DNA from 4 places in the Tessaracoccus lubricantis genome. Region 4 is predicted to be linked to each of the others. Evidence: riboswitches for the same ligand, from Rfam matches in the RefSeq annotation. Region 4 holds a riboswitch; each other region holds the start of a gene.
The links. A riboswitch is a leader RNA that binds a small molecule or an ion and turns the genes downstream of it on or off. The one in region 4 is predicted to bind thiamine pyrophosphate.
Positions count from the first base shown of each region.

Region 1: another riboswitch for thiamine pyrophosphate. It lies ahead of ABEA30_RS02330 (thiamine ABC transporter substrate-binding protein); the one in region 4 lies ahead of thiM (hydroxyethylthiazole kinase).
Region 2: another riboswitch for thiamine pyrophosphate. It lies ahead of ABEA30_RS04735 (MFS transporter); the one in region 4 lies ahead of thiM (hydroxyethylthiazole kinase).
Region 3: another riboswitch for thiamine pyrophosphate. It lies ahead of ABEA30_RS06120 (3-oxoacyl-ACP reductase); the one in region 4 lies ahead of thiM (hydroxyethylthiazole kinase).

Region 1 is NZ_BAABLV010000008.1:74,615-81,480, reverse strand. It holds gene ABEA30_RS02345 (HEAT repeat domain-containing protein) at 1-620, opposite strand, end outside; gene ABEA30_RS02340 (ABC1 kinase family protein) at 714-2,393, shown strand; gene disA (DNA integrity scanning diadenylate cyclase DisA) at 2,417-3,463, shown strand; TPP riboswitch at 3,488-3,593, shown strand; gene ABEA30_RS02330 (thiamine ABC transporter substrate-binding protein) at 3,628-4,674, shown strand; gene ABEA30_RS02325 (ABC transporter permease) at 4,671-6,320, shown strand; gene ABEA30_RS02320 (ABC transporter ATP-binding protein) at 6,314-6,866, shown strand, end outside.
Region 2 is NZ_BAABLV010000016.1:34,424-41,289, forward strand. It holds gene ABEA30_RS04705 (MFS transporter) at 1-583, opposite strand, end outside; gene ABEA30_RS04710 (MarR family winged helix-turn-helix transcriptional regulator) at 576-1,037, opposite strand; gene ABEA30_RS04715 (cupin domain-containing protein) at 1,183-1,659, opposite strand; gene ABEA30_RS04720 (oxygenase MpaB family protein) at 1,717-2,601, shown strand; gene ABEA30_RS04725 (thiamine phosphate synthase) at 2,552-3,229, opposite strand; gene thiM (hydroxyethylthiazole kinase) at 3,226-3,999, opposite strand; gene ABEA30_RS04735 (MFS transporter) at 3,996-5,336, opposite strand; TPP riboswitch at 5,327-5,436, opposite strand; gene ABEA30_RS04740 (plasmid stabilization protein) at 5,501-5,857, shown strand; gene ABEA30_RS04745 (SDR family NAD(P)-dependent oxidoreductase) at 5,859-6,548, opposite strand; gene ABEA30_RS04750 (RNA-binding S4 domain-containing protein) at 6,630-6,866, shown strand, end outside.
Region 3 is NZ_BAABLV010000019.1:84,588-91,453, forward strand. It holds gene ABEA30_RS06100 (hypothetical protein) at 1-719, shown strand, start outside; gene ABEA30_RS06105 (hypothetical protein) at 734-1,510, shown strand; gene ABEA30_RS06110 (CHRD domain-containing protein) at 1,524-1,997, opposite strand; gene ABEA30_RS06115 (aldo/keto reductase) at 2,247-3,233, shown strand; gene ABEA30_RS06120 (3-oxoacyl-ACP reductase) at 3,246-4,049, opposite strand; TPP riboswitch at 4,084-4,179, opposite strand; gene ABEA30_RS06125 (ABC transporter ATP-binding protein) at 4,221-5,291, opposite strand; gene ABEA30_RS06130 (ABC transporter permease) at 5,288-6,790, opposite strand; gene ABEA30_RS06135 (iron ABC transporter substrate-binding protein) at 6,807-6,866, opposite strand, start outside.
Region 4 is NZ_BAABLV010000013.1:78,317-85,182, forward strand. It holds gene tdh (L-threonine 3-dehydrogenase) at 1-794, shown strand, start outside; gene ABEA30_RS04260 (glycine C-acetyltransferase) at 823-2,007, shown strand; TPP riboswitch at 2,041-2,136, shown strand; gene thiM (hydroxyethylthiazole kinase) at 2,127-2,927, shown strand; gene thiE (thiamine phosphate synthase) at 2,927-3,604, shown strand; gene thiD (bifunctional hydroxymethylpyrimidine kinase/phosphomethylpyrimidine kinase) at 3,601-4,440, shown strand; gene ABEA30_RS04280 (TenA family protein) at 4,453-5,139, shown strand; gene ABEA30_RS04285 (hypothetical protein) at 5,226-6,257, opposite strand; gene ABEA30_RS04290 (PRC-barrel domain-containing protein) at 6,441-6,866, opposite strand, start outside.

The DNA of each region.
Region 1 (6,866 bases), on a different contig from region 4:
ACGTCGGCGTCCTCGTCGGCCGCGGCCCTCTCCAGGGCCTCGGCAGCGCCGTCGGCCTCCGGGCCACCGACGTAGCCGAGGGCCTCGGCGGCGTGCTCGCGGACCGCGGTCGAGGCGTCGCTCAGGCGCGCCACCAGGGCCTCGACGCCGCCCTGGCCCAGCTTGCGGAACGCGTCGCTGAGCGCGTCGCGCTGCCAGTCGTCGCCGTCGCCGAGGCGAGCGGCGAGGTCCTCGGCCGCCAAGTGGCCACCGGTGTTGGCGGCAGCACGGTAGGCCTTGAGCGCGACGTCCTTGTGCGGATCCGCCACGAGCCCGCGGACGTGCTCGAAGTGCTCGGGGTTGCCCACCTTGCTGACGACGTGCGCTCCGGTGAAGCGGACGTGCTCGGAGTCGCTGCGCAGCATGGCGAGGATCTCGTCGTTCGCCTCGTCGGCGTGCTGCACCACCGCCCAGGTGAGGTCCTCCTTCACCCGGCCATCGGTCTCGGTCTTGAGGTGCTCGAGGAGCGCAGGGACGATCGCGGGGTCCTTGAGGGACCCCAGGGCCAGCGCGGCCATCCGGCGGTCGGTCCCGACGGTCGAGTCGAGTTGCTTGATCAGGGTCTCCACGTTTCGTGTCATGTCATCGACGGTAAAGCCTCACGCCGCGTGAAGGTCAAGCCCCGCGAGCCGGCTGCCACTACGCTGTGGGCAAACCCGAGGACAGGGGACGCAATGCCGGACATGGCCATGATCACCCGGTTGGGCACGCTGCTGGTGCGCCACCTGGGCGCCTTCAGCACGCAGGGCTCCGAGATCCCGGGCGACGCCCCCGAAGCCCAGCGGACGGAGGAGGACGCCCGCAGCTTCACCCGGTCGCTCGAGGAGATGGGCCCCACGTTCATCAAGTTCGGCCAACTGCTCTCCACCCGCCAGGACCTCCTCCCCGCCGTCTACACCGAAGCGCTCAGCCGGCTGCAGGACGACGTCGAGCCCGTGCCCGTCGAAGAGGTCCGCGCGCGCATCGAGGAGTCGCTGGGCGCGCCGGTCAATGCGATGTTCGCCGAGTTCGACGACCGGCCGCTGGCCGCCGCATCGTTGGCACAGGTGCACCGCGCAGTGACGAAGTCGGGGCGCGACGTCGTGGTCAAGGTGCTGCGGCCCGGCGTGCGTGACAAGGTCCGCAGCGACCTCGACTCCCTGGCCGGGCTGGCGGACTTCGTCGACCGCAACACCCCCGTCGGCCCGCGGCTGGGGGCCGCGCGGATGCTGGCCCAGTTCCGGCGTTCGATGGCCGACGAACTCGACTACCGCAAGGAGGCCGCCAACCTGCGCCTGTTCGCCGAACTCGCCGAGGACGAGCGCGACATCGTGGTGCCCTCCCCCATCGCCGACTACTCCACCGACGACGTGCTCACGCTCGAGTTCATGCCGGGCAGGAAGATCACCGACCTGGGCAAGCTCGAGCTGCTCGACGTCGACGGCCCCGGCCTGGCCGGCTCGCTGTTCCACTTCATGCTGCGGGCGATGCTGGTGGACGGCATCCTGCACGCCGACCCGCATCCCGGCAACCTGTTCCTGACGCCCGAGCACCAGATCGCCATCCTCGACGTCGGCATGGTCGTGCGGCTCCCGTCGCGCGTGCGCACCTCACTCGTGAAGCTGCTGGTGGCCATCGGTGACGCCGACGGCGAGGGCGCAGCAACGGTGCTGGCCAGCATGGGGCACCCGCTGGAGGACTACGATGCCTCCGCCTTCCGTGACTCGGTCACCCACCTGGTCTCCGCCACCCTCTCGATGGGTTCGGAGCTGCAGGCGGGCAGCGTGCTGATGGAGTTGGCTCGACTCTCCGGCGAACACGGCCTCCGGCCCCCGGCCGAGATGACGCTGGTGGGCAAGGCGCTGCTCAACCTCGACCAGACCACCCAGCACCTCGACCCGGACTTCACGCCGATCGAGGCCATCCGCGCCAACATCCCCACCATCCTGCGCGCCTGGTTCACCCCCAGCGCGGCGCAGGCGCTGCTGGGCGGGCTCGAGGGCAAGCAGTTCATCGAGCGCCTCCCCCGCCGCGCCAACCGCATCCTCGACTCGCTGGCGGAGGGCGAGCTCGCCTTCACGGTCAAGGCGATCGACGAGGACCGCCTCCACATGGTGCTGCACCAACTGGCCAACCGCCTCTCGACGGCGCTGGTCCTCGCCGCGATCACCGTCGCGGCGGCGCTGCTGATGGTCGCCGACGTCGGCCCCGGCCTGTTCGGGTACCCGGCGCTGGGCGCGATCTTCTTCATCGTCGCCGCCGTCGGCGGGCTCGTCATGGTGCTGGGGATCCTCCTGGAGGACCGCCCGTCGCGCCGCCGCGTGAAGCGCAACGACCGCCGACGCAAACTCGACGACGACGCCCCCGTAGACTGACGTCCCGACGACAAGGAGATCAGGTGCCAAGGTCAGCCATCCGCCGCTACCTGCGGCTGCTCGCGCCGGGCACCCAGCTGCGCGGCGGCCTCGACCGCATCCTGCTCGGGCGCACGGGCGCGCTGATCGTGCTCGGCAACAACGCGCGGGTGCAGCAGGTCTGCTCCGGCGGGTTCCAGCTGGGCGTCGACTGCACCGAGCAGAACCTGCGCGAACTGGCCAAGCTCGACGGCGCGATCATCCTGTCCAACGACCTCACCCGGATCGTCGCGGCGGGCGTGCACCTCGTGCCCGAGGGGGACCTGCCGACGGCGGAGACGGGCACGCGGCACCGCTCGGCGGACCGCACCGCCCAGTCGGCCGGCGTGCCGGTGGTGACGGTGTCGGCGTCGATGAGCACCGTGTCGCTGTTCCTGGGCGGCCGACGCCACCCCGTCGAGACCGTGCCCCAGGTGATCAGCCGCGCCAACCAGACGCTCGCGACGCTCTCGCGGGTGGTCACGCGCCTCACCGACCAGCTCGAGCAGTTCTCGCAGCTGGAGATCGCCGACCAGGTCACGCTGCGCGACCTCACGCACGTCGCGCACCGGCTCGAACTCACCCGGCGGCTGTCCACCGAGATGCAGTTCCACGTCGACATCCTGGGCGTCGAGGGCCGGTTGGTGTCGCTGCAGCACGCCGAACTGGCCAGCAGCTTCGAGGGCGTGGCGGACCTGCTGACGGAGGACTACGCGCACAACCTGGCGGACCCGTCGGACTTCGACCTGCTCGCGCTGCACAACTTCACGCCCGAGGAACTGTTCAGCAGCGGCTTGGTCGCCGAGCGCCTCGGCTTCGGCTCCACCGCCAACCTCGAGCAGAGCCTCGGTACCCGCGGTGTGCGGCTCCTGTCCCGGGTCGGCCGGCTCCCCGCCCCCATGGTCACCAAGCTCGTCGGCCGGTACTCGCTGCAGGAGATGTTCGGGGCGTCGGTGTCGCAGCTGATGGAGATCGACGGCATCGGGCCCCGCCGCGCCCGCCTGATCCGCGACGCGCTGCTGCGGGTCACCGAATCGAACGGCGGTTCCTGAGCGGAGCGGCTGCGCTATGGTGGACGCCGAACACAGGGGAGCGCCACCGGGGCGCTGAGAGTGCGGGAGGCCGCAGACCCTCAAACCTGATCCGGCTAGCACCGGCGTAGGGAGTTGGGAATTCTCCTCGGCGTTGGCCGAGCCCTCCTGATGAAGGAGCGGACATGAAGTTCATCGCGCAATCGGCCGTGGCGGGCGTCGCCGTGCTGGCCCTCGCCGCCTGTGGCGGCGCCACCCCGGCCACGGAGTCCTCGGCCGAGGACACCACGCCCACCTCGTCGTCGACGCTGACCGTGGTGACCCACGAGTCCTTCAGCCTGCCGGACGAGCTCAAGGCCAAGTTCGCCGCGGACTCCGGCCTGGAGGTGACCTACGTGCAGCCGGGTGACGCGGGCACGCTGGTCAACCAGCTCGTCCTGACGAAGGACTCGCCGCTGGGCGACGTGGTCTTCGGCATCGACAACACCTACGCGTCCCGCGCGGCGAAGGAGGGCGTGCTCGTGGACTACGACCCTGAGCTGCCCGAGGACGCCGCGCAGTACGACGCCGAGGGCCTCACCCCCATCGACTTCGGCGACGTGTGCATCAACGCCGACAAGAAGTGGTTCGCCGAGCAGGGCGTGGCGGTACCCACCACGCTGGACGACCTGGTCAAGCCGGAGTACGCGGACCTCCTCGTGGTGACCAACCCGGCGTCCTCGTCGCCTGGCCTCGCGTTCCTGCTCGCCACCATCGGCGAGAAGGGCGACGGCTGGCTCGACTACTGGGCCCAGCTGAAGGCCAACGGCGTCAAGGTCGCCTCCGGTTGGACCGAGGCGTACTACACCGACTTCTCCGGGGCCGACGGTGCCGGCCCGCGGCCGCTGGTGCTCAGCTACGCCACGTCGCCCGCCTACACCGTCGACGGCGACGAGTCCACCACGGAGGCGCTGCTGGAGACCTGCTTCCGCCAGGTGGAGTACGCCGGCGTCCTGGCGGGCGCCCAGAACGAGGAGGGTGCCCGCGCCTTCATCGACTTCCTCCTCAGCCCCGAGGTGCAGGAGGTATTCCCCACCGAGATGTACATGTACCCCGCCCTGACCGAGACCACCCTGCCCGAGGAATGGGCGAAGTTCGCCCCGCTGGCCCCCTCCCCCGTCGAGGTGGCGCCTGACGAGATCGACGCCAACCGCGAAGAGTGGATCCGTGACTGGACCGAGGCCATGGGGTGAGATCCACCCTCGGCTGGCGGCTGGGATGGGCGCTGGCGGCGCTCGTCCCGGCCGCCTTCCTCGTCGTGTTCTTCGCGTGGCCGGCGGCCGCGCTGGTGCTGCGCGGCTTCCATGACGGCACCTCCTGGACGCTCGAGGGCTTCACCACGGTCTTCGGCTCGCGCCGCACGTGGGGTGCCATCGGGTTCACGCTCGGCTCGGCCGCCGTCTCGACGGCGGCCTGCCTCCTGCTGGGGCTGCCGGGCGCCTACCTCCTGTACCGCTGCAGCTTCCCGGGGCGCGACCCCCTGCGCGCCGTGATCACCATCCCGTTCGTGCTGCCGACGGTGGTCGTCGGCGTCGCGTTCGGCTCGCTGCTGCGCCCCGACGGCATCTTCGGCGGGCTCGACCTGGCTGGTACCCCCACCGCGATCCTGGCTGCCATGGTCTTCTTCAACTATTCGGTGGTGGTGCGCACGGTCGGCACGATGTGGTCGCGGCTCGACCCCCGCCTGGCCCAGGCCGCGGGCACGCTCGGCGCCTCGCCCCTGCGGACCCTGCGCACCGTGACGCTGCCGGCGCTGAGCCCGGCCATCGTGTCGGGGGCCTCGCTGGTGTTCCTGTTCAGCGCCTCGTCCTACGGCATCGTGATGGTGCTCGGCCAGACGCGCCACCGCACGATCGAGACCGAGATCTGGTTCCTCACCACCCAACTGCTCGACCTCCCGTCGGCCGCGGCCCTGTCCATCACCCAGCTGGTGATCGTGTCGGCCGCGCTGTGGTTGAGCGGCCGCGCGCAGGCCCGGATGACCCGCGCGCTGAAGCTCCAGGCGGCGGCCGACGAGGAGCAGGGCCTCTCGCTTGCCCGCGACGGCGCCGCGCTGGCCGTCACGCTCGCGGTCGCCGTCGTGCTCTTGGGGCTGCCGTTGGCAGACTTGGCGTGGCGGTCACTGCACCGCGGGGGCGACTTCACGACGGTGAACTACCTGCAGCTGGCGGCCGAGGGCGGGGCGGGCGTCAGCGTGTGGGAGGCGCTGCGCACCTCCCTGGTGACCGCGCTGGCCGCCACCGCCATCGCCGTCACCCTCGGGCTGTTCGTCGCGCTGGTGGCCTCCCGGCGCCCCCGGCGCCGGGTCGCGCGCTCGGGCCTGGCCGCGCTGGAGTCGCTGTTCCTGCTGCCGCTGGGGGTGTCTGCCGTCACGGTGGGCTTCGGCTACCTCATCACGCTCAACCGGCCACCGCTGGACCTGCGCTCGAGCATCGCGCTGATCCCGATCGCGCAGGCCGTAGTCGCCCTGCCGCTGGTGGTGCGCACCCTGCTGCCCACCCTGCGCGCCATCGATCCCCGGCAACTGGAGGCGGCCGCCACCCTCGGCTCCACCCCCTGGCAGGTGGTGCGCCGCATCGAGCTGCCCCACCTGGGCCGCGCGCTCGGCTTGGCGGTCGGCTTCGCGTTCGCCACCTCCCTGGGCGAGTTCGGTGCCACCAGCTTCCTCGCCCGGCCGGACAATCCCACGCTGCCGGTGCTGATCTTCCGGCTCTTCGGCCGGCCCGGCGCCGAGAACTACGGCGTCGCGCTGGCCGCGTCGGTGGTGCTGGCAGGATTGGCAGGAGTCACGATGGCCGCGGCCGAACGCCTGCGGCCGAAGGAGGTCGCCGCGTGGTAACCGGTCTGGAAGTACGGGGCGTCACCGTCCGCTACGGCGACACCGTCGCCGTCGACGACGTCAGCCTGCACGTGGAGCCCGGCACGGTCGTGGCGCTGCTCGGCGCGTCAGGCTCGGGCAAGTCCACCCTGCTGCGCGCCGTCGCCGGCCTCCAGCCGCTCACCTCAGGCGCCATCGCGTGGGACGGCGAGGACCTGGCGCCGGTGAAGGTGCACAAGCGCAACTTCGGGCTCGTCTTCCAGGACGGCCAACTGTTCCCGACGATGGACGTGGCCCGCAACATCGCCTACGGCCTCGGCAAGCTGCCCAAGGACCAGCAGCGGGCGCGGGTCGCGGAGATGCTGGAGCTCGTCGGCCTCGCCGGCTACGGCGACCGCAAGCCCACCGAACTGTCCGGCGGACAGGCGCAGCGCGTCGCGCTCGCGCGCTCCCTGGCCCCGTCACCACGGGCCATCCTGCTCGACGAACCGCTCTCCGCGCTGGACACCGGCCTGCGCCGCCGACTCGCCGACGACCTGGCGCGCATCCTCCGAGAGACGGGCACCA
Region 2 (6,866 bases), on a different contig from region 4:
ACCACAGGGCGCCGATGAACGCGAAGAAACTCAGCCCGTTGATCAGCAGCGTGGGGCCAACGCCGACGGCGGCCACCAGCACGCCGGCCAGGCCCGGGCCGACGAGGCGCGCCCCGTTGAACGACGTGGAATTGAGCCCCACGGCGTTCGGGAGGAGCCGCGTGGGCACCATCTCCGAGACGAAGGACTGGCGCGCCGGGTTGTCGAACGCCGTGACCGCGCCCGTGAACAGTGCGAAGACGTAGACGTGCCACAGCTGCACCGTCCCGGTGGCCACCAGGGCCCACAGCGCAAGCGCGGAGGCGGCCAGCGCCAACTGGCTGACGACGAGCACCCGGCGCTTGTCGAACCGGTCCACGACGGCGCCCGCATAGGGGGCCAGCACCGGGATGGCCAGGAACTGCAACGCCGTCACGATGCCGAGCGCGGTGCTCGAGTTCTCGGTCAGCTCCGTGAGCACCAGCCAGTCCTGGCCGATGCGCTGGATCCACGTGCCGAGGTTGCTCACCAGGGCGCCGAGGAAGAAGAAGCGGTAGTTGCGCACCGCGAAGGACGCGAACATCTTCCAGCGGGTCTCAGGCATGCGACACCTCCAGCAGGAGGTCGGCGGCCTTTCTCAGCAGGGCCAGCTTGTCGTCGTCCAGGGAGTCGATGTGCGCGAGCATCCACATGTCGCGGTGCGCGATGGTCTGCTGCACCACGTCGTCGCCGGCCCGGGTGGACTGGATCAACACCTGGCGGCCGTCGTGCGGATGGGGCTGCTTCTCGACGAGGCCCCGCTCGCACAGCGCGTTGAGCGTGCGCGTCATCGACGGCGTGCTGACGCGGTCGTGTTCGGCGAGCTGGGTGGGGGTCTGGGGGCCGACGCGGTTCACCCGGGCCAGCACGGAGAAGAGGTGCGGCGCCAGTTCGCTGGTGGACTCGAACCGGACCCGGCGCGCGATGCGCTGGCAGGCGAGTCGGAGGTCGTTGGCGAGGGCGGGTTTGTCGAGGGGCTGGTCGGCGCTGCCTGGCGCGGTGGGGGTGGGATTCGTCACGGTTTCCTTTCGCGGGCCGGACGTTACCCTAGCTCATTACCTCAGCTAATCAAAATTGCATCATCCCTTGTCCGAAACGAAAGACGCTGGTGGCCCTGCGCTCGGATGAGGGCAGGGCCACCAGCGTGGCTTGGTGTGAGGGTGCCTAGGCGGACTGGTCCTCGGCGTTCGGCGCGGGCTGGTGGCTGAAGCTCGGCGGCTCGTCGCCACCGGCCTCCTCGTCGGCCTCCGCCATGGCGGCGGTCTCGTGCACCTTGCCCTTCGAGTGGTGCGTGGGGGCGTAGACGACGTACAGCTGAAGGGGCTCCTCGCCGGTGTTGATCACGTCGTGCCACGTGCCGCACGGCACCTGGATGGACCAGCCGTCCTCGACCTCCTGCTCGTAGTCGAGGTTGTCCTTGCTGGGCCCCATGACGCACTTGCCCTTGCCGGCGTCGATGCGGAGGAACTGGTCCGTCTCGGGGTGCATCTCCAGCCCGATGGACTCGCCCACCGGGATGGACATGAGCGTGACCTGGAAGTACTTCCCGGACCAGGCGACGGTGCGGTAGTTGGTGTTCTCGCGGGTGGCGGTCTCGATGTCGAACGTGTTGGGCTTGGGCCCGTTGTCGGTGATCTTCATGTTTCCTCCTACCCACGTCAGACTAGCCGTCCGGGCCGCCCACGTAGTCTGGGAAGCATGAAGCCGCTCGCCCGCTTGCGCTCGTTGCTGGGCCGCACCCTGCGCTCGCGCGTGGCGGGCGAGGACGCCGACGCGAAGGCCAAGCTGATCTGGGGCGCCGAGGGCCAGCGCTGGCACACCCCCGACGACGTCATCTGGCACGTCAACGGCGACGCGGCGATGTACGTCGGCGGCATCCGCGCCCTCCTTGTGCAGGCGCTGCATCCGGCGGCGATGGCCGGCGTGGCCGGGCACTCCGGGTACCGGTCGGATCCGTGGGGCCGCCTGCAACGCACCTCCGAGTTCATTGCCATGACCACCTACGGACCCATCCCGTCCGCGGAGGCGCTCATCGACCGCATCCGGGCCGTGCACGAACGCGTGCGCGGCAAGACCGATGACGGCACGCCCTACCGCGCCTCCGACCCCCACCTCCTGGCATGGGTGCACATCGCCGAGACGCAGAGCTTCCTGGCGGCCTTCCAGCACTACGGCGACCGCCGCCTCACGCCGGAGGAGACCGACGAGTACGTGGCGCAGGCCGCCCCCGTCGGCGAGATGCTCGGCGCCGTGGACCTGCCCCGCACGGAGGCGGAGCTGCTGGCCGCCATCGAGGGGTTCCGGCCCGAGCTGCGCGCGTCCGCAGCCGCGCTCGACACCGTCGACTTCCTGCTCAGGACCCCGCCCGTGCCCTGGCCCGCGCGGCCGGGCTACTGGATGCTGGCCGCCGGCGCCATCGCGACGCTGCCCGCATGGGCCCGCCGCGAGCTGAAGCTGCCGTCGGGCCGCTGGTTCGACGTGCTGGTGGGCCGCCCGCTGGGGCGGTTCTCGACGGCGATCGTGCGCTGGGCGCTCACGCCCGAGAGTCGCCGCGACCGCCTGGGCGCGCCGCCCCGCGCGTGAAGCCCCGGAGGATCTCCCCGACGACGGCCGCCGGGTCTTCGGCGCCCATCACCGCCCGCACCACGGCGACTCCTGCCACCCCGGTGCCCGCCAGTGCCTCGGCGTCCGCCGGCTGCACGTCGCCGATCGCGACGATGGGCAGCCGGGTGGCGGCCACCATCGGCGGGTATCCCTCGAGGCCCACCGGCTGGCGGCCGGAGTCCTTCGTGGGGGTGCGGCGGAAGGGGCCCGAACCGAGGTAGTCGACGACTCCGGCCAGCTCGTCCGCGGCCCGCACCATTGCCAGCGTCCCGGTGGTCAGGCCGATGACGGCGTCCGGCCCCAGCAGCGCACGCGCCGCGGCGGGCGGCAGGTCGTCCTGCCCCAGGTGCACGCCGTGCACCCACGGCGACTCCTGCATCGCGGCGAACGCGACGTCCGCCCGGTCGTTGACCACCACCCTCGACGCCGGGTTGGCCCGGTGCACCGCGCGGCCCACCTCCAGCGTCAGGCGCAGCAGCTCGCGCGCCGGCAGGAACTTCTCGCGCACCTGGACGACGCCGGCCCCGGCGCCTGCCGCCGCGGCCACCTTGGCCACCACGTCCGGCCCGTGGCCGGTGGTGACCACGTAACAGCGCAGGTCGATCATGCCAGGGCCCTCTCCTCGACGGCGTGGGGGTCGACGGCGGCCAGCGCGTCCAGCAGCGCCACCTTGAACGAGCCGGGCCCGGCTGCCGCGCCAGCCGCGTCCTCTGCGGCGACGCACAGCCACGCCGTCGCCGCGTGCGCCGCCTCGAACGGGTCCGCGACGGCGGCGCAGGCCGCGGTGAGCGCGCCCAGCGTGCAGCCGGTGCCGGTGACCCGCGTGAGCAGCGGGTGCCCGGCCGTCACCGCGACGCTGCGCTCACCGTCGGTGATGAGGTCGCGGGCCCCGGAGACCGCGACGACCGCGTGCGTGGCCAGGGCCAGCAGGTGGGCCGAGTGGGCGGCCTGTTCCGGGACGTGGACGGTGTCGGCGCCGCGCCCGCCCGTCCCGGCCCCGGCGAGGTTGAGGATCTCCGAGGCGTTGCCGCGGATCACGGCGGGCCGGTGCGTCAGGAGGTGGCGGGCCAGTGGGGTGCGGACGGGGGCGAGCCCCACCGCCGTGGGGTCCAACACCCAGGGCGTGCCCAGCTCGCGAGCCCGCGCCGCCGTCGCCGGGATGCCCGCTGCGCCATCTGTGGAGAGCGTGCCGAGGTTGACGAGCAGCGCGTCGGCGGCCTGAACCATGACGGGGGCCTCCTCGAGCGTCTCGGTCATCATCGGCCGTGCGCCGGCGGCCAGGACCGCGTCGGCGACGAAGTTGAGCGACACCGCCGCGCTCAGGCAGTGCACCAGCGGCGCCCGCTCGCGCACCGCCGCGATCACGTCGGCGATCATGGCCGCCCCTGACGCGAGGACACGGCCTCGAGGTCGTCGTCGATGTCCGCCGGCCGCAGCGCCGGGCCGAGCGCGCCGCACACCGCCACCAGCGTGCCGCCCAGCACCATGAGGGCGAGCACGGCGGTGTCGCGGCCGAGCCAGCCCTCGAGGGTGGGCAGGTAGAACGGGTACAGCGCAGGGATGACGATCGACAGGCTGTAGGCGGTGCCGTAGCCGGTGGCGCGCACGGCGGTGGGGAAGCGCTCCGACAGGTAGGCGCCGATCGGGCCGTACGCGGTGACCGTCAGCACCTGGAGCGCGACGGCGCACGCCGCGACCAGCCACACGGCGGGGCCGCTCATGATGGCCAGCCACAGCAGCGGCGCCGACACCGCGGCCACCACGCCCCAGATGATGAAGAACCGGCGACGCCCGAGCAGCGTCGACAGGTGCCCGGTGACGCCCATCACGATGGCCTGCCCGACGGCGGCGCAGCCCATCACGACGCTGACGCTGGTGGCGTCCAGGCCCACGTCGGTGCCCAACCGGGGGGTGAGCATGATGACGGTGGTGTTGGTGAGGAACCACAGGCCGCTCATGAGGCCGAACATCTGCCAGAACGAGCGGGCGTGGGTGCCGCTGAGCACCTCGACGAGGCCGAGCCTGCGCCGCGTGGAGCGGTTGCGGTGGAACACGGGGGCGTCGGTGACGTGGACGCCGTAGTACATCAGCATCGCGACGGAGGCGAGGCCGCCGGCGGCGAACGACGCGCGCCAGCCCCATGCGGCGTAGGCGTCGGGGCCCAGTGCCACCAGCAGGACGCCGGTGGTGAAGGCGATGGTGGCCTGCGCCCATGGCGCCATCGACATGATCAGGCCTGAGTAGAGCCCCCGGCGCCGCGGCCTGGACCACTCCATCGCCAGGGGGATGGCAGCGGAGTACTCGCCGGCGATGAACACGCCGCCGAGGAAGCGCAGCGCGATCACGATCAGGATGGCCGCGCCGCCGATCACCTCGTGCGTGGGCACCGCGGCGATGCCCAGGGTGCAGGCGGCGGTGCCGGCGATGGCCACCTTCGTGGTGGTGGTGCGGCCCAGGCGGTCGGCGATCTGGCCGAACACCATGCCGCCGATGGGGCGGCCCAGCAGCATGGCCATGACCACGATGGCGCCGGTGGTGGCCGCGGCGTGTGGACCTGCCAGCACGGGGAGCGCCGGCACCAGCGCCACGAGCGGCAGGAAGATGTGGAGCTGGTCGACGTAGTTGCCGAGGACGCCGCCGCGGAGGGCTGCGCGGCCCTCGGGCGGCAGCGCCGCGGCCGGGTGGGTGAGGGGGGTGGCAATGGTGTGCGTCATCACTAACTTCCTTCGCCGGCATGACCCGGACAGGTTCGGACGGTCCGGGCGGCATCAGCCCCATCTCAGCCCCCTGCCGAGGGCACCCGTGTGGATGGCCAGCACCTTAGCCCACGAAGCGACGGTGCCAAAGGAGGTAGCCGGGAGTGAGACTCCGTCGTAGCGTGGAGGGACCCGAGCAGGAGGTCGACATGACGCCCAGGGCATGGAGTGACAAGCGCGAGCGCCAGTACGAGCACATCAAGGAAGGCCTCGAGAAGCGTGGCGAGAGTGAGGACACGGCCGAGGAGATCGCCGCCCGCACCGTCAACAAGGAACGCGCCAGGGCAGGCGAGGCCAAGGAGTCGAGCAAGCTGTCCAGGGAGGACATCTCGTCGGGCCGACGCGGTGGCCTGCGCTCACACAAGGGCCCGGGCGGCCGCACCCGGGACCAGCTCTACGAGGAGGCCAAGCGCAAGAACATCGAGGGCCGCTCGAAGATGAACAAGGCCGAGCTGCAGAAGGCCGTCGACGCCAAGTAGCTCAGCCGGCGTCGCGGACGTCTGCCAGCACCTTCTGGCCGAAGTCTGCGCGGTTGACCAGCGCCAGGATCTTGGCCGCGGCGTCCTCCGGCGTGCTCAGGCGGCCCTTGTCCTTCATCGCCCGGAACCGGTCACGCGCCGGGAAATCCGTCGCGCGGATGTGTTCCTGCATGTCGGTATCCACCACCCCGGGCGCGATCGAGGCGACGCGCACGCCGTCGAGGCCCTCCTCGGCCAACGTCAAGGCGTGCATGTCGACGGCGGCCTTGGAGGCGCAGTAGGTGCTCCACGTGCTGTGCGCGGCGCGGGCGGCGCCGCTGCTCACGTGGACGACGCGCAGCGGGGTGCCCTCACGGCGCAGCCGCACGACGGCGTCGGTGAGGATGAGGGGCGCCGTGACGTTGATGGTGACGCACTGTTCGATCTGGGCGGGGTCGAGCGTGCCGACGAAGCCGATGGGCGAGACCGCCCCGGCGTTGTTGACGAGGATGACGTCTGAGGCGTCCGCCAGGAAGGCCGCCAACGCGCCCGAGCTGATCCATTCGGTGAGCGCCGACGGCTGCCCGAGGTCCACCCGTTCACCCGCCGAGCGCGAGACGCCCAGCACGACCCAGCCGTCGGCCTCCAACTGCGCGGCGATCGCGGCGCCGAGGCCCTTGCTGTGGCCGGTGACGATGGCCTTCTTGGACATGGGGATCCTTTCGTCAGGTGACGCGGCTTACGGTACTCGGCGCCGCCGACACCCGTTGTGGTGCGCGTTAGGATTCTGCGCATGACCCGACTGGACGCCTGGCTGTGGGCGGTGCGCGTGTACAAGACACGCTCGCTCGCCACGACGGCGGTGCGCGGTGGCCACGTCAGGGTCAATGACCTGCTGCCCAAGGCGTCGCAGCACGTGGTGGCCGGGCAGGTGATCCGGGTGCGCAAGGACCAGGAGGAGAAGATCCTCGAGGTGGTTGACGCCACGCTCGCCAAGCGGGTGGGTGCGCCGCTGGCGCAGGCGGCCTAC
Region 3 (6,866 bases), on a different contig from region 4:
ACCCCCAGGACCACACAGACCGGGCCCGCGTGCAGGTCACCGCCGTCGAGGACCCCACCACCGGCGAGGTGCGCTACGTGGTGTCCATCCCCGGGACGACGGAGGGCATGGGCTCCGTGAACGGCTGGGCCGGCAACCCCACGGGCACCGACTGGGCGGCCAACCTCCGGGGCGTGGGGTACGGCGACACCGCTGCCACCCGCTCGATCATGCACTCCGTCGAACTGGCCATCGCCGAGGACATGGCCGCGCGGGGCACCGCACTCGACGGGACGCGGCCGGAGGTGTTGCTGACGGGCCACTCCCAGGGCGGCATCATCGCCGGCAACATCGCCCGCGACCCGGGCTTCTCCGAGCGCTTCGACGTGGGCGGCGTGGTCAGCGCCGGGTCCCCCGTCGACACGTTGGGCATTCCGCAGGACGTGCCGGTGTACAACTACCAGAACCGCTGGGACCCTGTGCCCCGCGTCGACCTCGGTGGGGTCCCCACCGGCACACCACCGAACGTGACCAACATCGTCTTCCCCCACGAGGGCAGCCCGAGCCCCACCCACACGCACCTGCAGCAGACCTACCAGGACAACATCCGGGAGCTGTCCTACGGCGTGGGCCTGCCCGAGAACCTCAGCAAGCAGGCACAGCTCGATGCGGAACTGGCACGCTTCTACAACGGCGACACCACCGCCTACCGGGTGACGTTCGGCCGCGAGACCGACTGACGGGGAGCTGATCCATGACCACGATGATCCAGGCCGACGACCCGACGCTCCACGTCGGCATGGTCGATGCCACGGTGTGGGCCGAGGCGGTCGAACACCTCCGCGGCGACGCGATCCCCGGGGGCGACCCCGATCGCCTCGCGCTGTGGCAGGCGGCCGGCATCATCACCGACGGCGGCCCGGACCCACTGTGGCGTCGGGCTCTGGTGATCGCGCAGACGTCGCTGCGGGGTTGCAGGATCGTGTCACGCTTCGGCGACGTCGTGTTCGAGGCAGCGGTGCTCGTGGCGGCCGAGCGCGACTGGGCCATCTGCGTCACGTCGCGCGCCACCGTCGCCCGGGACGACGAGGGTGCGGAGGTCGTCGGTGCGGTGCATCCGATGGTCGAGGTGGCGATCGCACCGGCAGACCGGCTCTGGCGGTTGATCCGCCGGGTGCTGCCGCCGCTGGAGGAGCTGCGGCACGAGCCGCATGCCACCCGCCAGGGGAGCGCGCGGCGGCTGGCCCTGGAGGGCGTGGTGATTCCGGAATCGATGAGGACGGCGCCGGAGAACCTCACGCGCCACCTGCTCCAGCTGCCCGACCTGCCGAGGGAACTCCTCAACGTGGCAGAGCCGCGGGCCGCCGTCTTCACCCACACGGTCGTCGCCGACGACGGTGCGGTCAAGGCGCTGAGCCGCACGTGGGCCCTCGGCCAGCGGCTCTACCTGGTCGACGTCGGCACGGCCTCCGTCTGGGAGGTACCGCCCGGTGACCTGGGGTTCGCGCTGGTCGAGGGCCTGACGGCGTGAGCCGCGAGCCGCGTCAGTGCAGCTGGCCGCGGATCTCGCCGCCGGGGTTGTCGACCGTGTGGACGTTGACGTACGCGCCGCCCGACTCGATGAGTTCGAGCAGGTGGCTCATGTCGTGCCCCGCCAGCTGGTTGATGAAGTCGGCCTCGGTGATGACGCCGGTGGCGAGGACACCGTTGTGGGTGCCGTCACCCGCGTCGGGCTCGTAGAGCCACACGACGGGGGCGCCGTTCTCGCCGACGGGGGCGAGGTGGATGTGGGCCATGGTCACGTCGTCGATGTTCGACGCGATCAGTCGGTAGTGCAGCTCCGTGCCGTCGGCCGACAGCCGGAAGATCGCGGCACCCCTGGCTTGGGTGTCGACGTTGGCGACCTCGTTGCCGCCGTTGAGTTGGGCGGTGAAGACGGTGGCGGAGTGGGCGGGCACGGCGAAGAGCCCCAGGCTCAGCACTGCGACGAGCAGGGTCAACAGACGGATGCGGTTCATCTTGGCCTCCAAGACTCGGGTGGCCGGAGCCGGGCGGATCCTGGCCCCGGGTTTCACGCTAAGTCGGGGCGAGAACCGGGGTCAAGGGTTTGCGGGTGCGGCCTCCGCCGCCGGTCCCTGAGCGTGTCGCGTGCGAGGAAAGAGCACGCGCCATGCTCAGGGACCAGCACGCGCCACGCTCAGGGGCCGGCCAACCCCACACGCCACCCCGGACACACATCCCGCGCGAGGCTGTGCCAAGGTGGGGGCATGCAGAAGTCCACATTGGGTAAGACCGGCCGCGACATCGGTGTCGTCGGCCAAGGGTGCTGGCAGTTCGGCGGCGACTGGGGTGCTGTCGGCGACGACGCCGCCATGGCCGTCCTGCACACCGCAGCCGACGAGGGCGTGACGTTCTTCGACACGGCTGACGTCTACGGCGACGGCCACAGTGAGCAGCTCGTCGGCCGGTTCCTGAAGGAGCGGGCCGACGACGGCATCATGGTGGCGACGAAGCTCGGCCGCCGCGCCAACCCGCACGTGCCGGAGCAGTTCACCCGCGAGAACCTCCGCGCCTGGAACGACCGCTCCCGCACGCTGCTGGGCCTCGACACCATCGACCTGGTCCAGCTCCACTGCCCGCCCACTCCGGTCTACTCGGACGACCGCGTCTTCGACGTGCTCGACGAGATGGTCGACGAGGGGCGCATCCGCCACTACGGCGTTTCGGTGGAGACCGTCGACGAGGCCATGACGGCGCTGCGCCGCCCCGGCGTGGCGAGCATCCAGATCATCCTCAACGTCTTCCGCCGCAAGCCGCTCGAGGAGGTGCTCCCGGCCGCCGTCGAGGCGGGCGTCGGCATCATCGCGCGCGTGCCGTTGGCCAGCGGGCTCCTGACGGGGCGGTTCACCGAGTCCACCACCTTCGCGCCCGAGGACCACCGCACGTACAACCGGCACGGCGAATCCTTCGACCAGGGCGAGACGTTCAGCGGCGTGCCCTACGACGTCGGGGTCGCCGCGGCGCGCGAGTTCGCGTCGATCGTCCCCGACGGCGTGACCCCCGCGCAGTTCGCGCTGCGCTGGATCATCGACCAGCCGGGCGTCTCCGTCGTCATCCCGGGCGCCAGCCGCCCGGAGCAGGCGAAGGCCAACGCGGCCGCCGGCTCGCTGCCCCCTCTCACGCAGGAGCAGCTCGCCGCGTGCGAACGGCTCTACGACGAGTACATCCGCGAGCACGTCCACGGCCGCTGGTGACCGTGGCGGCACTCAGTTCTTGACCAGGCCCCCGTCGACCACGAGGTTCTGCCCCGTGATGGCACGGGCCCAGGGGGAGGCGAAGAAGATGATGGCGTCGGCGAACTCGTCGGGGGTGGTCACGCTGCCCAGCGGCGTGCCGGCCGCGATCGCGTCGAACACGGCATCCGGCGTTGCGGCGCTGGCATCCGTGGTGCGCAGCAGCCCGCCGCTGACCATGTTGACGTTGATGCCGCGCGGGCCCAGGTCGACGGCGAACGTGCGCGTCAACGACAACAGCGCCGCCTTGGCGGCGGTGTAGTCGTGGTACGGCACCACGGGGTGCTGGAACAGGTTGGTGCCGATGTTGATCACCCGGCCTGAGCCTGCCCGCTCGAAGGAGGGCAGCGCCGCCTGGATCACGTTGAGCGCGCCCTCCACCACGCCGGAGAACTGGTTGCCCAGGTCCTCGTAGGCGATGTCGCCGGCCTTGGCTCGCGCGTCGCCGTTGAAGGAGAAGTCGACCAGCGCGTTGTTGACGACGGTGGACACCGGCGCCCCGAACGCCTCCTTCGCCCGCGACATGAGCGCGTCGACCTGTGCGCGGTCACGCACGTCGGCCTGCACGGCGACAGCCTGGCCCGGGTGGGCAGCGGCGAGCTGCTCGGCGGCCTCAGCGCTGGCGCGGTAGTTGATCAGCACCCGCGCTCCCTCGCGGAGGAACGCCTGCACGATGCTGCGGCCCAGGCCACGTGCGCCGCCCGTGACGACGACGACCTGGTCTGCAAGCGCGGGCGCGGCCGGCTTCTGGACGGCGGGGCTGGTGGATGCGGCCATGGACATGCCTTCCTGCATGCGGCGGAGGAAGCCATGGGCTCAGCACGGACATTCCCTTCGCCAGTACGAACTGGATCAGGTTCGACGGGTCTCATCTCAGCCGCCGACGGCGGCACCCCGTGTCACTTTGAGCCGAGGCTAGCAGACGTCGCCGCAGCCCTCCCCCGGCGACTAGTGCTTGAACACGCGCACCGGGCCGACCACGCGCAGGCCCACGCGTGCGCCCAGCACCGGGGTCTCGTTGCCGTGCACCCTGGCCCGCACCGACAGCGGCCCGCCGGCCCACCCCTGGGCGTCCCCGGCGACGTCGAGGCCGACCACCGCGTCGTGCCCGAAGAAGCGCACCGTCGTGACCACCCCGGTCACGGCACCCTGCTCGGGTGACGTCAGGCGGATCTGCTCGGGCCGCAGCAGCACGTCGACGGCACCGCGCGGCACGAAGCCCACCACCGTCAGGGTGCCCAGGCCGGAACGCACTTCCGGACCCACGCCCTCGCCCCGCACCATGACGGCATCGCCCATGAACGCAGCCACCTGCGGGTCGATCGGCTCGCCGTAGATGATGCGGGGCGCCGCCACCTGGAGCACGTGGCCCCCGCGCAGCACCGCCACCTCGTCGGCGAACGACAGCGCCTCGCCCTGGTCATGGGTGACGAGCACGACGGTGGCCCCGGCCGCCCGCAGCGCCCGCGCGGTCGCCTCCCGGGTGGCATGCCGCAGCGCGGTGTCGAGCGACGAGAACGGCTCGTCGAGCAACACCACGCTCGGCCGCGGGGCCAAGGCCCGCGCCAGCGCCACCCGCTGCTGCTGGCCGCCAGAGAGCTGCGCCGGGTAGCGGCCGGCCACCTCGGCCGGCAGCTCGACCAGTTCGAGGAGCTCGGCCACCCGGTCACGGTGCGTGTGCTCCCGACCCCGCAACCCGGACCGGGGCAGGCCGAAGCAGATGTTGCCCGCCACGCTCAGGTGGGGGAACAGTGCCCCCTCCTGCCGGACGTAGCCCACGCCCCGCCGCTCCGGCGGCACCCAGGTGCGCGGGCCGGCGACGGTGCGGCCGGCGACGCGGATCTCCCCCGCGGTGGGGCGCAGGAACCCGGCGATGGCGCGCAGCAGGGTCGTCTTGCCCGAGCCGGAGTCGCCGAGGATGGCGGTCGTCGCGCCTTCGGTGACGTTCAGGCTCACGCCGTGGAGGATCTCGTTGGTCCCGTATCCGGCGCGGAGGTCGCGCACCTCCACCTCGCTCATCTCGTCGCCCTCCTGTCGTGGGTGATCTGGCGCCGCAGCACCACCGTCAGCGGCACCGACAGCACGATCATCACCGCGGCGTACGGTGCAGCCGCCGCATAGTCGAGTTCGTCGCTGGCCGCCCAGAACGACAGCGCCAGCGTGTCGGTGCCGGTGGGGGCGAGGAGCAGGGTGGCGGTGAGCTCGGTGGAGATGGCCAGCGCCACCAGCACGAACCCGGCCAGCACCGACGGCGCGGCCAGCGGCAGCACCACGCGGCGCAGCACGCCTGCCCCGCCGTGCCCGAGGGACCGGGCGGCCTCGGACAGTTCGGGCGGCGCCGCGGCCAGCCCCGAACGCAGCGACACCATGGCCCGCGGCAGGAACAGCACCGCATACGCCAGCACCACCAGCGCCACCGTCTGGTAGAGCCCCGGGGCCCAGGTCACGGCCAGCCCGACCAGCGCCAGCGCCACCACCACGCCGGGCAGCGCACTGCCCACGAACGTGGCCCGCTCCAGCAGCGTCGCGACCCACCCACCGCCTCGGCTCAACAGCAGCGCTCCGGGCAGCGCCAGGACGACGGCGGTGAGGCCGCCGAGTAGGGCGAGGCCCAGCGTCGAGCCGGTGACCCGCAGTAGGTCGTCGGCCACGGCGCCCGACTGGCTGGTGCCGGTGATCAGCCACCGCACCACCAGCACGACCGGCACCGCCGTCGACAATGCCGTCAACAGCGTGAGGCCCACCACCGCGGGCCACGTCCACCGGCCGAGCGGCACCCTCGACGGCGGCCGCATGCTGCCCGAGCCGATCCGGGCGACCCGACGGCGGCCCCGCGCCACCACTTCGAGGGTGAGGAGGCCCAGGCACAGCAGGAGGAGCACGGAGGCGAGCAGGGAGCCCTGGGCGTCGCTGAACCCGACGGCGTACTGCTGCAGGATGGCGGTGGTGAACGTCTGGTAGCGCATCATCGCCAGCACCCCGTACTCCGCGAGGAGGTGGAGCGCGACCAGCAACGCACCCCCGCTCAGCGCCGGGCGCAGCCGCGGGAGGACCGCGCGGCGGAAGGCCGCGAACGGGCCCAGGCCCAACGACCGGGCCGCCTCCTCCTCGCCCTCGTCGAGCGCCCGCAGCAGTGCGGCGACCGGCAGGAACACGAACGGGAAGTAGGCCAGCGTCGTGACCAGCGCGGCGCCGCCCAGCCCGACGAGGGACGGCTGCCACGAGATCCAGGCGTAGCTGGCCACGAACGCGGGCACGGCCAGCGGCGCGAGCATCAGCGCGCGCCACACGCCTGCGCCGGGGAGGTCGGTGCGCTCCACGAGCCACGCCGCGGCAGTCCCGAGGACCAGCGACGCCGGCAGCGTGATGGCCATCAGCACCGCCGTGTTGGTCAGCAGCATCCCGATGCGCGGCCGGAACAGGTAGGCGACGGCCTCGGACCAGCCGGCGCCGAACCCGCTGGCGACCGTCACGACGATGGGGAGCAGGACGACCGCCGCGACGAGCGCGGCGGCCACCTGGAGCCAGGGTCGGTCAGAGGATGCCGGCATCGGTCATCAGCCGGGTGACCTCGTCGGAGTTGAGGGTGAACGG
Region 4 (6,866 bases):
AGGTGGGGCAGTTCGTCTCCGGCGAGGGGCACTACGTGTGCGGCCGCTGCCGCGCCTGCCTGGCCGGCAAGCGGCACCTGTGCCGCAACTTCAAGGGCATCGGCTACCACGTCGACGGCGTGTTCTGTGAGTACTTCGTCATGCCCGCCCGCAACGTGTGGGTGCATCCCGCCGGGATGGACCCCGACGTCGCGGCGATCTTCGACCCGTTCGGCAACGCCGTCCACGCCGCGCTGCAGTTCCCCGCCCTCGCGGAGGACGTGCTGGTCACCGGCGCAGGGCCGATCGGCATCATGGCGGCGCTGGTGGCCAGGTTCCAGGGCGCCCGCAACGTCGTCATCACGGACCTGTCCGACGAGCGCCTCGAGCTGGCGCGCTCGCTGGGCATCTCGTCGACCGTCAACACCGGCCGCGAACGACTCGAGGACGTCTACGAGCGCTTCGGCATGGTGGAGGGCTTCGACATCGGGCTGGAGATGTCGGGCTCGGGCGTGGCGCTGCGCTCGATGATCGACAACATGACGCACGGTGGGCGCATCGCGCTGCTGGGGTCGCCGACGAAGGAGCTCACCGTCGACTTCGCCACCATCATCTTCAACATGCTCACCATCCAAGGCGTGACCGGGCGCGAGATCTTCGAGACCTGGTACGCCATGAACGCCCTGATCAGGTCGGGGTTGGACATCTCCGGCGTGATCACGCACCGCTTCCCGGCGGAGTCTTTCGCCGAGGCGTTCGCAGTCGCCTCCGACGGCAAGTCCGGCAAGGTGATCCTGACCTGGGACCACTTCTGACGCCCACCCCCCAACCACAGGAGCAGCCATGACCTTCCTCGACGACATCCGCAGCCAGCTGCAAGAGCTCCGCGACGAGGGGCTCTACAAGAACGAGGCCCCGCTCACGACGGCGCAGGCCGCGCACGTCGGCACCCTCGACGGCGACGTGATCAACCTGTGCGCCAACAACTACCTCGGCCTCGCCGACTCCCCCGAGCTCATCGCCGCCGCCAAGGACGCCCTCGACCGCTGGGGATTCGGCCTGGCCTCGGTGCGCTTCATCTGCGGCACCCAGACGCAGCACCAGGACCTCGAGGCCAAGCTCACCGGCTTCCTCCGCAAGGGCGCCGACGGGTTCGACACCATCCTCTACTCGTCGTGCTTCGACGCGAACACCGGCCTGTTCGAGACCATCTTCGGGCCCGACGACGCGATCATCTCCGACGAGCTCAACCACGCGTCGATCATCGACGGCGTGCGCCTGACGAAGTCGCAGCGCCTGCGTTACCGCAACCGCGACCTCGACGACCTGCGCGCGCAACTCGAGGCCGCCAAGGGCGCCCGGCACCGCGTGATCGCCACCGACGGCGTGTTCTCCATGGACGGCTACGTGGCGCCCCTCGACGACATCTGCACGCTCGCCGACGAGTACGGCGCGCTGGTCATGGTCGACGACTCGCACGCCGTCGGCTTCGTCGGCCCCACCGGGGCCGGCACCCCCGAACTGTTCGGCGTCACCGACCGCGTCGACATCCTCACCGGCACGCTCGGCAAGGCCCTGGGCGGCGCGTCCGGTGGGTTCACGTGCGCGCGCCAGCCCATCGTCGAACTGCTGCGGCAGAAGTCGCGGCCGTACCTGTTCAGCAACTCCCTGGCGCCCGCCATCACGGCCTCGGCCATCGCGGTGCTCGACCTCATCGAGTCGCGGCCCGAGCTGCTGGACCGGCTGCGCGACAACACCGCCCACTTCCGCCGTCGCATCGTGGAGGAGGGCTTCGAGGTGCCGGAGTCGGACCACCCCATCGTGCCCGTGATGATCGGCGACGCCGCGCTGGCCGCCCGGATGGCCGACGAGATCCTCGCCCGCGGCGTCTACGTGCGGGCGTTCTCGTTCCCGGTGGTGCCGCGCGGCAAGGCGCGCATCAGGACGCAGCTGTCGGCGGCGCTCACGCGCGAGGACCTCGACGCCGCGGTGACGGCGTTCGTCGAGGCTCGGGCGGCGGTGGCCTGAGTCAGGGTCCGTCGGAGGACACTGGTAGGGTCGACGGCGAAGCCGGGGTGCCCCGTCGTCGGGGCTGAGAGCACACCCGTACCACCTGATCTAGGTCGTGCTAGCGAAGGGAGCAACCCATGACCCGTATTGCCGAGACCCTCACCGGTGTCCGCGCCACCACGCCGCTGGTGCACTGCATGACCAACACCGTCGTGCCGGAGATCACCGCCAACGTGCTGCTGGCCGTCGGCGCCGCGCCGGCCATGATCGACCTGCCCGAGGAGGCGGAGATCTTCGCCGGGATCGCGTCGGCCCTGCTGATCAACGTGGGCAACGGCTCGGCGGAGCAGCACGCCGGCATGCGCCTCGCGGCACCCGCCGCGGCTGCGGCCGGCAAGCCGTGGGTGCTCGACCCCGTCGCCGTCGGCGGCCTGCCCGTGCGCACCCAGCTCGCCCGAGACCTGCTCGTCCACCGCCCCGCCGCCATCCGCGCCAATGCGTCCGAGGTGCTCGGGCTCGCGGGCACCTCCGCCGGGGGTCGCGGCGTCGACGCCACCGACGAGGTGGACGCCGCCGTCGACACCGCCCGCCAGCTGTGCGCCGACACCGGCGCCGTCGTCGCCATCTCCGGCCCCACGGATGTCGTCGTCTCCGACGGCCGCGTCACGCGCGTGACCGGCGGCCACGAGCTGATGCCGCTGGTGATCGGCACCGGTTGCGCGCTGGGCGCCACCGTCGCGGCCTGCCTCGCCGTCGCGGAGTCGGAGGCGGACCGGCACGACGCCGTGGTCGCCGCCCACGCACTGTTCGGCGCCGCCGGGCTCGTCGCCGCACGCGGCGCCACCGCCCCCGCCACCTTCCGCACGCTCTGGCTCGATGCCCTGCACACGCTGACGCCGGCCGAGGTCGAGGAGCTCGTCACCGTCGAGGAGGACTGATGCAGGCCCACAAGAAGCACGCCAAGCAGGTCGACTGGCGGCTGTACGTCGTCACCGACACCGAACTGGCCGGAGGGCCAGACCGCGTCCCGCGCATCGTCGAGCAGGCCGTGCTGGGCGGAGCCGGCGTCGTGCAGGTGCGCGACAAGCACATGTCGGAGGTGGACTTCCTCAAGCTGACGCAGTCGGTGGTGGACGCCACACAGCGGGTGTTCGACGCCACCGGCCACCGCGCCGCCGTGTTCGTCAACGACCGCCTCGACATCGCTGAAGACCTGGGGCTCCACTTCCACATGGGGCAGGCGGACGGCGACATCCACGAGGCCCGACGGCGGCTCGGCCAGGACCTCATGATCGGCCTGTCGATCTCCAACACCGAACAACTGCGCGCCGAGCTGCGCGACCAGACCGCCGACGTCCTCGGCCTGTCGCCCATCTGGAACACCACCACCAAGACCGACACCGAGGCGCCGCTCGAGCTTCAGGGTGCCGAGCAGATCGTGCGCGAGACGGCGGGCCGCGCCAGGACGGTCGCCATCGGCGGCATCAACCCCGTCAACGCCCGGTGGGTCATCGACACCGGCGTCGACGGCATCTGCGTGGTGTCGGCCATCATGTCGGCGCCAGACCCGTTGGCCGCCGCGAAGCAACTCATGTCCCTCTGGAGGACCAGATGACCACGCCAAGGATCGCCCTCAGCATCGCAGGCTCGGACCCGTCGGGGGGCGCCGGCATCCAGGCCGACCTGAAGACCTTCCACGCGCTCGGCGTCTACGGCGCGGCCGCGCTCGCGGGGCTCACCGTGCAGAACACGCAGGGCGTGCGCGATGCCCGGCCCGTGGACCCCGCCTTCGTCCGCGCGCAGGTCGAGGCCGTCCTCGACGACCTGCCCGTCGCCGCCACCAAGCTGGGCATGCTCTCCAACGCCGAGGTCGCCGGCGCGGTGGCAGACCTGCTCGACGAGCGCCGGGCCGACTTCGGCGTGGTGGTCCTCGACCCCGTCATGGTCGCTACCTCGGGCGACAAGCTCCTCCACGACGACGCCATCTCCGTGGTGCGCGAGCGCCTGATGCGCCAGGCCGACGTCATCACCCCCAACGTGCCGGAGGCCGCGGTGCTGCTCGGCACCGGCCCCGCCGTCGACGCCACCGGGGTGATCGCCCAGGCCAACGCGCTGGTCGCCGCCGGCGCCCGCGCCGCGCTGGTCAAGGGCGGGCATCTCTCCGACGCGCAGGTCACCGACGCCTTCGCCACCGCCGAGGGCGTGGCCATCCTCAGCGGCCCGCGCATCGAGTCGCGGCACACGCACGGGACGGGCTGCACGCTGTCGTCGGCGATCGCGGCGTTCGCCGCCCGCAACGGAGACTCCCCCCAGACGGGTGTCCGGCTGCCCTCCGTGGAGCAGGCCCGCGACTACCTGATGCGCGCCATCGACTCCGGCTCCCGCTGGACGCTGTCGCGCACCCCCACCCTGGGCCATGGCCCCGTCGATCATTTCGTCGACGCCCTCTGACCGAAGGAACACATGACCATCACGTGGAAGACCGGTGAGTTCAGCGCGCGCGCGTGGGACGCCACCGCCGAGATCCGCCGCCGCATCGATGCGCTGCCGCTGCTGACCGAACTCGCCGACGGCACCCTCGACGTCAACCGATTCGTCGAGTACCTCGTGCAGGACGACTTCTACCTGCGCGGCTACACCCGAGCCCTCGCCATGCTCGCCACCCGCGCCCCCTCACCCGAGGCCTCGGGCTTCTGGGCCACCAGCGCCGGCGGCGCCGTCGCGGCGGAGGTGGAGATGCACGCCGGGCTGATGGCAGACCCGGTGCTGGCCGGGGCGCCCAGGCCTGCCGTCGCCTCCCCCACCACCCGCGCGTACGTCAACATGCTGCAGACGATGACGGCCTACGAGCCGTACGCGGTGGGTGTCGCCGCCGTGCTGCCCTGCTACTGGGTCTACGCCGACGTCGGCGCCCGCCTCGCCGAGACCGCCTCCGCCGTCAAGGACCATCCGTTCGGGGCCTGGGCTGCGGCCTACGCCGACCCGGCGTTCCAGGACGCCACCCGTCAGGCGATCGTGTTCCTCGACGAGGCGGCCGCCGCTGCGGATGACGCCACCCGCGCGGCCATGCTGACGGCGTTCGTCGACGCCACGTACTACGAGGAACAGTTCTGGGCGAAGTCGTATCAGCAGGAGGCGTGGACCGTCTGACCCGCAACTTTTCCCTACGCCAGAAGGGGGTCAGGTGTGGATTATCCACACCTGACCCCCTTTGGCGTAGGGATATCTTCAGGGGCTCAGCAGCCGCCGAAGCTCACGTCCTCGGTGTAGGCCTGCGCCGAGATCTCGACCACCGCATCGGTGTCCTTCATGGGCGTGGTCGGGGCGTAGCGGGGGCCACCACCGTCGGGGTAGGGCTCGCCCTCGACGCGGAACTGCAACTCGCGGTCGCCGACCTTGACCGACCCCAGGTACTGCCACTCGCCGTGGTTCTGCTTGCGGACCTGCATGAAGTCGGAGCCGTAGATGGCCTTGATCTGCGCGATGGTCATGCCGACCTCCGCACCCTCGGCCGTCTCGATGCCGGGCTCGCGCACGGCGACGTCGGCCAGGTCGACCACGGAGATGCCGCGATCCACGAGCTCGGGCCCGTTGCGGAACGCCTCACAATCCTCGGTGGGGGACGGCACCACGTAACCCAGCCGCAGGAAGTTGCGGTAGGTGTCGGTGTACGCCTGGCTGGTGTACGGCGCGAACGTCAGCGGGCCGAGGCCGTCGACGGTGAGCTTGCTCTGGTCGAGCACGTGCGCCGGGATCGTGGTCACCGGGGCGACGGTGCCACCGGAGAAGCGGACGAGGTTGTTGAACACGAAGCCCGTCTTGCGTACGTACGAGTTGCCCTCCTTCGCGATGAAGTTGGTCTCGATGTACGAGCGGCAGGCGCCCCGGCCGGTGGCGGGGGTGTCGCATTCGGTGCGCCAGTCGTGCCCGGCACTGTGGAAGGTGCCCGTCGTGGCAAGCGGGTTGCCGGCCCAGTTCGCGCGGGGTGACGGCAGGTAGGTGAGGTTGTTGAAGTGCCAGTCGGTGTCGTTGACGAACCGGCCGTCACGGTAGACGACCTGCGTCGACCAGATCTGGGTGGTGCAGCGCACCACGGTCGACGAGTACATCTCGCAGTCGGTGATCCAGAGGCGACCGTTCTGGATGTGGCCACCCGGAGTCGTGTAGACGTCCGTGGTGTCGGCTGCCTGGGAGGGCTGGGTGACCAGCCCTGCGATGGCCAGCCCCGCGGCGGCTGCCGCGAAGGTGATTCGGCGGAGAAGCGACATTGCTGCGTCCTTACTGTTGCCGGGGCCATGCCCCGTGGATGTGTCCATCCTCGCTCGCGGAGGAGTCACTGGTAATACGTCGCAGGTCTGGATTCGGTTGCGGCCCCCGACGCATTTTGTCCCACCACGGGAAACGGCCGGCCCGTTGCCGGGCCGACCGATCCCCGGGATCACTCGATCACATCAGTTGGGGCGGGGGTTGCCCCGGTCGGGTGCGTCGAAGATGTTGTCGATGGGGCGGGCGCCGCGGGTGCGCTCCCCCAGCGGGCCCTCGGCCGCATCCGGGTAGCTGGCCGGGTCGTCGTCGACGTATTCCTCGTCGTCGACGTACTCGCCGTCGGGGCCGACGTCGCGGAGGCGCTCGTCGCGCAGGCGCTCGTCGTCGACGTACTGCTCGCCGCCGAGCGCGGCCTGGTCCTCGACGTAGGCGGGGTCGTTGCGGTAGGCGGGGTCGCCCTCGAGGTCGTCGCGGCGGCTGCGGAGGTCGTCCTCGTTGCCCATGCCGGGCGAGCCGAGGCCACCACCGGTGGCGCTGTGCGTCGCGTTGCCGAGGCCCGGCGAGCCCGGGCTCTCGTCGTCGCGGCGGACGTCGTCGTGGACGTGGGCGTA